2 regions of the Prochlorococcus sp. MIT 1327 genome follow, and region 2 is predicted to be linked to the other one. Evidence: predicted binding sites of a transcription regulator. Region 2 holds the regulator's gene; the other holds the start of a gene.
What was found. The regulator NtcA, encoded in region 2, controls nitrogen genes in cyanobacteria. The targets are predictions, from matches to a motif close to GTANCNNNNGNTAC.
Positions count from the first base shown of each region.

Region 1: glnA (type I glutamate--ammonia ligase) is a predicted target of NtcA. The motif match lies at 2,173-2,186, and genes of this name have one in related genera.

Region 1 covers NZ_CP138972.1:1,398,011-1,402,420, reverse strand. The annotation lists gene glnA (type I glutamate--ammonia ligase) at 687-2,108, opposite strand; gene SIB80_RS06835 (pyridoxal-phosphate-dependent aminotransferase family protein) at 2,682-3,866, shown strand; gene SIB80_RS06830 (nucleoside deaminase) at 3,808-4,299, opposite strand; gene SIB80_RS06825 (pyridoxal phosphate-dependent decarboxylase family protein) at 4,402-4,410, shown strand, end outside.
Region 2 covers NZ_CP138972.1:721,425-725,834, reverse strand. The annotation lists gene dcd (dCTP deaminase) at 24-617, opposite strand; gene SIB80_RS03475 (cob(I)yrinic acid a,c-diamide adenosyltransferase) at 617-1,231, opposite strand; gene rph (ribonuclease PH) at 1,373-2,107, shown strand; gene ntcA (global nitrogen regulator NtcA) at 2,182-2,916, shown strand; gene SIB80_RS03460 (DUF3084 domain-containing protein) at 2,982-4,187, shown strand; gene SIB80_RS03455 (resolvase) at 4,184-4,410, shown strand, end outside.

The sequences.
Region 1 (4,410 bases), 680 kb from region 2:
GTCAAAAAGGTGAATAACAATAACGGACCCTTTCTCTCTTGAATTGAAAAAGTCTTTTTTTTGGATTGGATCAAGGAAATAGGCGTAAGCAGACACAGAGTAGATATACAACTAGCTTTCTAAGCTAGGCAGCTTGATACATTTGAAGTTTGAATGTAGCAATTCAAAAGCTCGGCAAAGCCAAAATCTACTTGAAGCCGTAAAGCTGTTCATGCAAACAACCGTATACGCAGTATTGGATGATTTATTAGCAGTTTCTACCATTGACTACGAAGACGTTTCTTTTGAAGCTTGGCCATTACTTAATGGCTGCAACTCATAAGAGCTCATGGGATTCTACTTAGTCATTTAGCTTGAACTACAAGAATGAATACTCCGTCTCATCTTCTGCTGCAAGATGCGGCTGACATTAATTTTGAATGGCTTACTATTTACACACTAATGCTAACAATTTAGCGCCCCAATATCTTATCAATGCATGTCTAACTCATAAATTTTCTACCATTAAATTCCAATCTCTTTGCATAGTCAAAGTTCTTCGGAGAACATCTTCTATAAAACAAGCCAAACTTTCCTGAATGCTAGGCCATGAAAAAGTCCCCGCTTGGATGCGGGGACTTGAAAATTAGTTTAAACGAATAACTTTTCCTATTTTTTCAAACAGATGGTGATCTTTTCACCTTCCCTCAAGCGTCGTAATACATGGTGAACTCATGGGGATGAGGCCTTTGACGCAATTGCTGCACCTCTTCGTATTTGATGTCAATCCAGTTGTTAATGAAGTCTTCAGTGAAGACTCCCCCTTCCATGAGGTAGTTCTTGTCTGAATTTAATGCTTCGAGCGCACCATTAAGTGAAGCTGGCACTGTGGGGATGCTGGCAAGGCGTTCTGCTGGTAGTTCAAATAGATCCTCATCGAAACCATCGCCAGGGTCAATTTGGTTTTTAATGCCGTCAACCCCCGCCATCATCATCGCGCTGAAAGCTAGATAAGGATTGGCCAAGGCATCGCCTGGGCGGAATTCAAGACGCTTGGCTTTCGGGTTTGGGCCAGTGAGCGGAATGCGAACAGCTGCAGACCTGTTGCCCTGGGAATAAACAAGGTTTACAGGAGCTTCAAAACCTGGCACCAAACGCTTGTAGCTATTGGTTGTGGGGTTGGTGAAAGCTAGGAAGGAGGGAGCATGCTTAAGGATGCCACCGATATACCAGCGAGCCGTCTGTGACAAGTTGGCATAGGTGCCTTCTCCAAAGAAGAGGGGCTGGCCTCCTTTAAAGAGGCTCTGGTGAACATGCATCCCGGTGCCGTTGTCGTTGAACACCGGCTTGGGCATAAACGTTGCCGTTTTACCGTACTTACGAGCAACATTCCTAACGATGTACTTGTAAATCATCACGTTGTCCGCAGCTTCAATCAGCTCAGCGAACTTCATCCCCAATTCATGTTGGCCAGCACCAGCAACTTCATGGTGGTGCTTCTCCATCGGGATTCCTAATTGCCCCATCAGCAGCAGCATTTCGGAACGGATGTCCTGGGCGGTGTCGTTGGGTGGAACCGGAAAGTAGCCCTCCTTGAGTTGGATCTTGTAGGCAAGGTTGCCGCCTTCTTCGATGCGACCGCTATTCCAAGGGGCCTCAATCGTGTCAACGCTGTAAAAGCAACCACCTTCACCGGAGTTGTAGCGGACGTCGTCAAAGATGAAAAACTCGGGCTCAGGACCAAAAAAGGCTGTATCGGCTAGGCCAGTGCCGGCTAAGTAACCGAGGGCTTTTTGGGCAAGCGCCCTGGGGCATCTGGCATAGGGCTCGCCGCTACGAGGTTCCCGAATGGAACAGATCAAGCTAAGAGTCTTGTGGCGATAAAAGGGGTCGATCCAGGCCGTACTGGCGTCAGGAACCATATCCATATCTGATTCGTTGATGGCCTTCCATCCACGAATGGAAGATCCATCGAAAGCCAAGCCATTAGTGAAGGCTTCCTCATCAATCAAGTCCGAACAAACGGTGAGATGCTGCCACTTGCCGTGCAGATCAGTGAACTTGAGGTCAATCAGTTCAATGCCCTCGTCCTTGATCTGGCGGAGGACGTCTTGGGGTGATTTGCCCATGGCGAAGATGAGGCCGAGCCGGCGATAATAAAGCGACCGTAATCAGCCGCATGGCCTTCTTTTTGTAGCAGCAGGTACCTTCTGCTGAAGCCTTGTTTTCTTTCTGGGTGGATTCCGTAACCGTTTCTGTCAGCTTGAGCTGATCTAAGGCTGGGAGAGCTTTATGGCTGGATCACTGATTTTGATTGTTTAGCTTCGATATCCCTCAACTCGTCCAAGTCTTCCAGTCGTCCTCAATGGCTGATCTCATCACAGGGTTGATTGGTTGCTACAACCATCTTCTTTCAGCCTTCGCTCGATCTGCATCAACGATTTTGAAGCCTGCTTTCAGTCAATGGGCATCAGTATTGAGCCAATGACGACGGATCAGGCTTCAAAGGGACTTTGCTAGACGAGCTAGCGTTTTTTGACTTACTTCCCTTCTGCTGCCAATAGATTCGAAAACAAATCACTATTTTTTCATTGCTGTCGTTATTGATTGACCTGCTTGGTTGCCGTTGCAATCCCTCAAAAAAAGTCCCGGGGATGAAGGTTGACTGCTTAGGCTCTAAACAATTGAACTAACCAAGGGCCTTGGCGACGACGCAAACCCTTCCCCAGGTTGACCAATCTCATAAGACGGTTCTCGAACCGATTGCCACGCCTACCCGCTTGCTGTTTGGGCCTGGACCCTCAAATGCCGATCCCAAGGTGCTTCAGGCACTTGCGCGCTCTCCGATCGGCCACCTTGATCCCCTTTATCTGGAATTAATGGGTGAGGTTCAGGAGTTGCTCCGCTACACCTGGCAGACCGACAACCGATTCACACTGCCGATGAGCGGTACTGGTAGTGCCGCCATGGAGGCGACCTTGACCAATACCGTTGAACCTGGTGACACGGTATTGGTTGCGGTAAACGGTTATTTCGGCAATCGCCTTGCCGATATGGCTGCTCGATATCGAGCCAATGTTCAGTTGATTGAAAAACCTTGGGGAGAAGCCTTTTCCCTTGCAGAGCTAGAAGCAGCTTTGATCGAGCATCGCCCTGCAATTCTGGCTCTCGTGCATGCAGAAACATCCACTGGCGTTTGTCAGCCAATGGATGGTGTCGGCGATCTTTGCCATAAGCACGATTGCCTTTTACTGCTAGATACGGTCACCTCCTTAGGCGCTGTGCCGGTTTTTCTGGATCAATGGAAGGTCGATCTGTCTTACAGCTGCAGCCAGAAGGGGCTCAGCTGCCCTCCTGGTCTTGGTCCTTTCACCATGGGGCCCCGTGCCGAAGAGAAGCTTGCGGCCCGTAGTAGCAAGGTGCCCAATTGGTATCTAGACGTTTCGCTGCTTAATCAGTATTGGGGAAGCGACAGGGTCTATCACCACACTGCACCGGTGAATATGAACTTTGGCATGCGTGAAGCCCTGCGATTACTTGCGGATGAGGGCCTTGAAAACGCTTGGGATCGTCATCGCTGCAATGCCGAAGCGCTCTGGGCAGGCCTCGAGAGTCTTGGTTTGGAGTTGCATGTACCTGAAGCCTTGCGTTTGCCCACACTCACAACTGTTTGCATTCCAAATGGAGTGGATGGCAATGCCTTCCGCTTGCATTTGCTGAATGAGCACGGCATTGAAATCGGCGGTGGCTTAGGAAGCCTGGCTGGCAAAATCTGGAGGATTGGCTTGATGGGATACAACTCCACCCCTAAAAACGTTGAGCTGTTGCTCAATCTGTTCGAGTCAGAGTTACCTCGTTTTCGTGAAAACGTTGCCGTTGCTGCTTGAACCAGGCTTCTAGCTGCTGCCTGGCTTCAACTTCCATCACACCGCCTAGAACACGCATTTTATGATGCGCACTGGGGTGGTCCCCCAGATTGATTGTGCTACCAAGCCCGCCTCGCTTGGGGTCGTGTGCAGCAAAGATCACCTGGCCCATGCGCGCTTGTGTTAGGGCTCCCGCGCACATCGGGCAGGGTTCCAGAGTGACAATCAGGGTGCAGTCATTAAATCGCCAATCACGTCTGAGCCAGGCAGCCTGTCGGAGTGCGATCAGTTCTGCATGGCCTAATGGATCACGTCCTCGATGCCTTTGGTTGCTGCCATGTCCGATACAACGGCCATCGGCATCCAGCACAACGGCACTCACAGGAACTTCTCCAAGACCGCCGAGTTGTTTTGCTCGAGTCAGTAGCCGCAACATCCAACAGCGGCATTGCATGTTGGTGAGTTCAAGAGGTTTCGCTAAAGGCACCGCTAAGTGGCAGCTCCTGATCAAACAATGCCATCAGGAGGGAGAATGGAACTTGTATGACGAGCGTTTTTGGCTGGC
Region 2 (4,410 bases):
TGCATTCAACAGATCTTTTTCGTTCAAATCCTGGCGAGAGTGACGCGTTCTGGCTGATGTTGATATTTACCCTGGCGATCGCTGTAGGTGGTATCGCAGGGATCACCCTCGAAGAAAAGAAGCTGACAAATGCCTTCATTGGCATAGATACGGCAATCAGCTCCAGAACTATTGCTGAATTCAAGCGTGAGATGCCCTTCCCAACTGGCTTCGGCGGGAGTCGTATTAACGATGATACCAAGGCGAGCATAGGTACTCTTACCTAGGCAAATGACAGTGATATTTGATGGGACCTTCATCTTCTCCAGCGCCACACCGAGACCATAAGAATGAGCCGGCAGGATGAAATACTCGCCATCCTCGTCCTGATGCAAAGGGGTGGATTCGAGATTTGCAGGATTAAATCGCTTCGGATTCATCACCGTGCCTGGTACATGGCGAAAGATCAAAAACTCCTTCGCAGAGAGCCTTAGGTCATAACCAAAGGAAGAACAGCCAAAGCTCAGTACAGGCCGTTGATGCTGCTCAGGATCAAGATGTCGAATCAGTCCGGCTTGAAAGGGTTCAAGCATCCCTGCTGCGGCCTGTTCGGTGATCCAACGATCGTTTTTAAGCATTAGAAACCACGACGCAACTCAGTGACCTGATCAGCCATTGCCATCAGGATCGATGGCATGACTGAGCCAGTCAAGATGACATCCATCGACCCGGGGCGCTGTTCCAGAGTTGATAACACATCAGCTTCATCGAGATAACCAAGAGCAATCGCCAGACCAACCTCATCCAACACCATTTGATCCAAATCACTCGCCAAGATGCGATCCCGACATTCATGCCAAATGGCCTCCACGGCCTCAGGCGCGCTGGAGTCAAGGGCAAGCGTTGAAGCAGGCTCAGATAGACAGCCAGGAACCGCCGGGCGCAGCCACTCAAGTCGCCCACATAGGCGCACACGCCCATCTGGGCCTTGGTCTACTCCTCCCTTGAGGAACTGAGCCACCAACACACGACTTCCCAGCCCAGCCGCTCTTAACGCCTGACTCAAGACAACAGAAAAACTGCCTCGATAGGGGGCTGTATAAACCTGAAGCTGCCCTTCAGGAGCTACCAGATGCAGCAAACGCCTATCAGCAACTACTGCCAAAGACCGACTCCCATCACTCTCCTGCGAGCGATGGTCCGTCATGCACGGATCCACGGAGCGATGACTAGGGCTCAGGCTGGCAGTCATAAAAGTCTCAATCGCCCCGACAAAACCAGCAGAAATCAAATGTAGCGGTGGGAAGCTGCTTAACAAGGCTCTTGACACTATCCATGGTGTAAAAGCACCTGTTTCTGCCAGGCTCAGTTCATCTCAACCACCAACAGCACGATGCTCACATCCCCCCAGCCACGTGCTGACGGCCGCCTTGCTGACGTGATGCGGCCCCTTCAGATCACATGGGATCCAATGGGCTTTGCCCTCAGTTCGTTAATCATCCGCACTGGTCGCACCGCAGTGCTCTGCAGTGTTTGCGTTGAAGAAGGTGTACCCCGCTGGCGCAAAGGCCAAGGCAAAGGCTGGCTCAGCGCCGAGTACCGCCTTCTGCCTGGGTCTACACCGCAAAGACAGAACCGTGAACTGCTCAAGCTTTCCGGACGCACTCAAGAAATTCAACGCCTCATTGGCCGCAGCCTGCGCGCCGTGATCGACATGGCCGCTCTTGGGGAAACCACCCTGCGAATTGATTGTGACGTCATTCAGGCCGATGCCGGCACACGTACAGCCTCCATCACCGGCGCTTGGATTGCCTTAAAACGAGGCTGCGATCGCTTGCTAGAACAAGGGCTGCTCACGCATCAACCCGTCATCGAGCAAGTTGCTGCAGTATCCGTTGGTTTAGTGGAGAGTTATCCCCTTCTCGACCTCGACTACAGCGAAGACTCCAGGGCTGATGTGGATCTAAACGTGGTAATGGGCTCCAATGGGCACCTATTGGAGCTGCAGGGCACCGCTGAAGGGGCTCCATTCAGCAGGAATCAACTCAACGACTTGCTGAATCTGGCAGAACCCGGCCTGCAACATCTACAAGCCTTCCAACGTTCGGCATTAATGCAAGAAGACTAAAAACCGTCACCATTGCTACATGGTGGTGGAGGTCCACTCCCTAACTTCATATTTCTGCCGTTTGCTGCGCAGCCATGGCCGGCGTCATCCGCGGCTTCAGCCGTTACGCCCAGCAACCCTATGTTCAAGGGTCAGGAAGTATGGCCAACTCGCCTGCTCCACCCCAGAAAACCCTGCTGGAAGTCATCCGTGAACTGGATGGCGCCAGCAACGAAATGGTGGAGCGCTCCAAAACCATCTTCTTTCCTGGCGATCCTGCCGAAAAGGTTTATCTCATTCGACGCGGCGCCGTTCGGCTATCTCGGGTCTATGAATCTGGTGAAGAGATCACCGTGGCATTGCTGCGTGAAAACAGCCTATTTGGAGTGCTCTCTCTACTCACAGGCCATCGCTCGGACCGTTTTTATCACTCCGTAGCCTTCACCCGAGTGGAAATGATCACAGCGCCAGCCACCTCAGTTCGCCAAGCGATCGAAAACGACACCAGCGTGGGGTTACTTCTGCTGCAGGGTCTCTCAAGTCGGATCTTGCAAACCGAGACCATGATCGAGACCCTCACTCACCGCGACATGTCATCAAGGCTTGTGAGTTTCCTGCTAGTCCTCTGCCGGGATTTCGGGGTTCCAGGGGAACAAGGAATCACCATTGACCTACGCCTCTCACATCAGTCCATCGCTGAAGCAATCGGCTCGACTCGCGTCACCATTACTCGCCTGTTGGGAGACCTGCGCAATTCAGGTCTAGTGCAAATCGATCGCAAGAAAATCACCGTTCTTGATCCGATTGCCCTTGCTAAAAAATTCAACTGATCCCCGTCCCAGTCCAGGATGGTGAAACGGGTTGACACTATTCCTGATCCCACCCGCCCATTTTCGTGACCGGCTGGCTGCTGATCCTCTCCCTACTCGTCCTCGGTGGTGTGCTCTCCACCCTCGGCGATCGACTTGGCAGCCGTGTAGGCAAAGCAAGGCTGAGCCTGTTCAATCTCAGACCGCGAAGGACAGCCGTCTTCATCACCGTTCTCACTGGCAGCCTGATTAGCGCCCTGTCCCTAGGACTGATGCTGCTGGTCAGTCGACAACTGCGAGTAGGACTTTTTGAACTGGATGACCTTCAGGCCAAACTCCAACAAAGTCGTGATGCCCTCAATTCAAGTCGGTCGGCCCAGTTCAATGCCGAGCTTGATCTCAAGCAGGCCAGGTCGGACAGCAATCAGGTTCAGAATGAACTGAAGGAAGCCAAAAAGCGAGCTACTGCCCTTCGCAACGAACTCGCACCACTACAAAAACAAAGGCAACAGCTCGAGGCGGAACGAGCTCGTCTCAGTCGCGACATTTCCAAAAAAGATGCCGACATCCGCCGAACGGAAGTTGAACTAGCCAATGTTCGCAGCAGGATTAGCGCGGCTGAAAAAGAACTGAAGCAGCTCGAGACCAACCTCATTGCCTTACGTCGAGGGGATGTTGTGCTGAGCAGTGGGCAGCAACTTGCTGCAGCCACCCTGCGGCTCGATAACCCCAGCCAGGCGAAAGCCGTCATCGACCGCCTACTTCAGGAAGCAAACCTGGAGGCTTTTCGACGCGTACGTCCCGGTGAAGAAGCCAATCGACAGATCCTGCTCGTGCCACGCACCGATATCAACCGCATCGAACAGATCATCCGAAAGCCAGGCACCTGGGTGGTCTATGTGCGCTCTGCCGCAAACGTGTTGCGTGGTGAGAACGTGGTATATGCCTTCCCGGATGCTCGCCCAAATATCAACATCGTCCGACAAGGCGAAGTTCTCGCACGAACGACTCTTGACCAAAACGAGAAGAGCAGCGAAACCGTGCGCAACCGACTTAGCCTCCTGCTTGCATCAACTCTGGCAGAGGTAAAAAGACGCGGATCCCTCAGTTCAGGACTGCAGTTCGATGGCAGTGAGATGAACCGGCTCGGCAAGGCATTACTGAACCGTTCTCAAGAGCGGATTGAGCTAGAAGCCGTGGCACTCCGCAACAGCGATACAGCCGATCCAGTAGCAGTTGTCCTGCAGCCCGTGGGTGGTCCTTGGACAAAGATTCCCGAAGACAAACCATGACAAAGCTTGTGGCCATAGATCCTGGTCGCAATAAATGTGGATTAGTTCTTGCCGATACAGCAACAAGTGCTGTGCTGGAGGGGAAAGTGGTGGCCGCAGCCGCTGTGCTCGACCTCATCATGCATTGGCAAAACCAAGCACCCTTAGAAGGCATCTTGATCGGCAACGGCACCAGCAGTGAATACTGGCAAAACCTTCTACTGCACATTGCCCCCTTGCATGT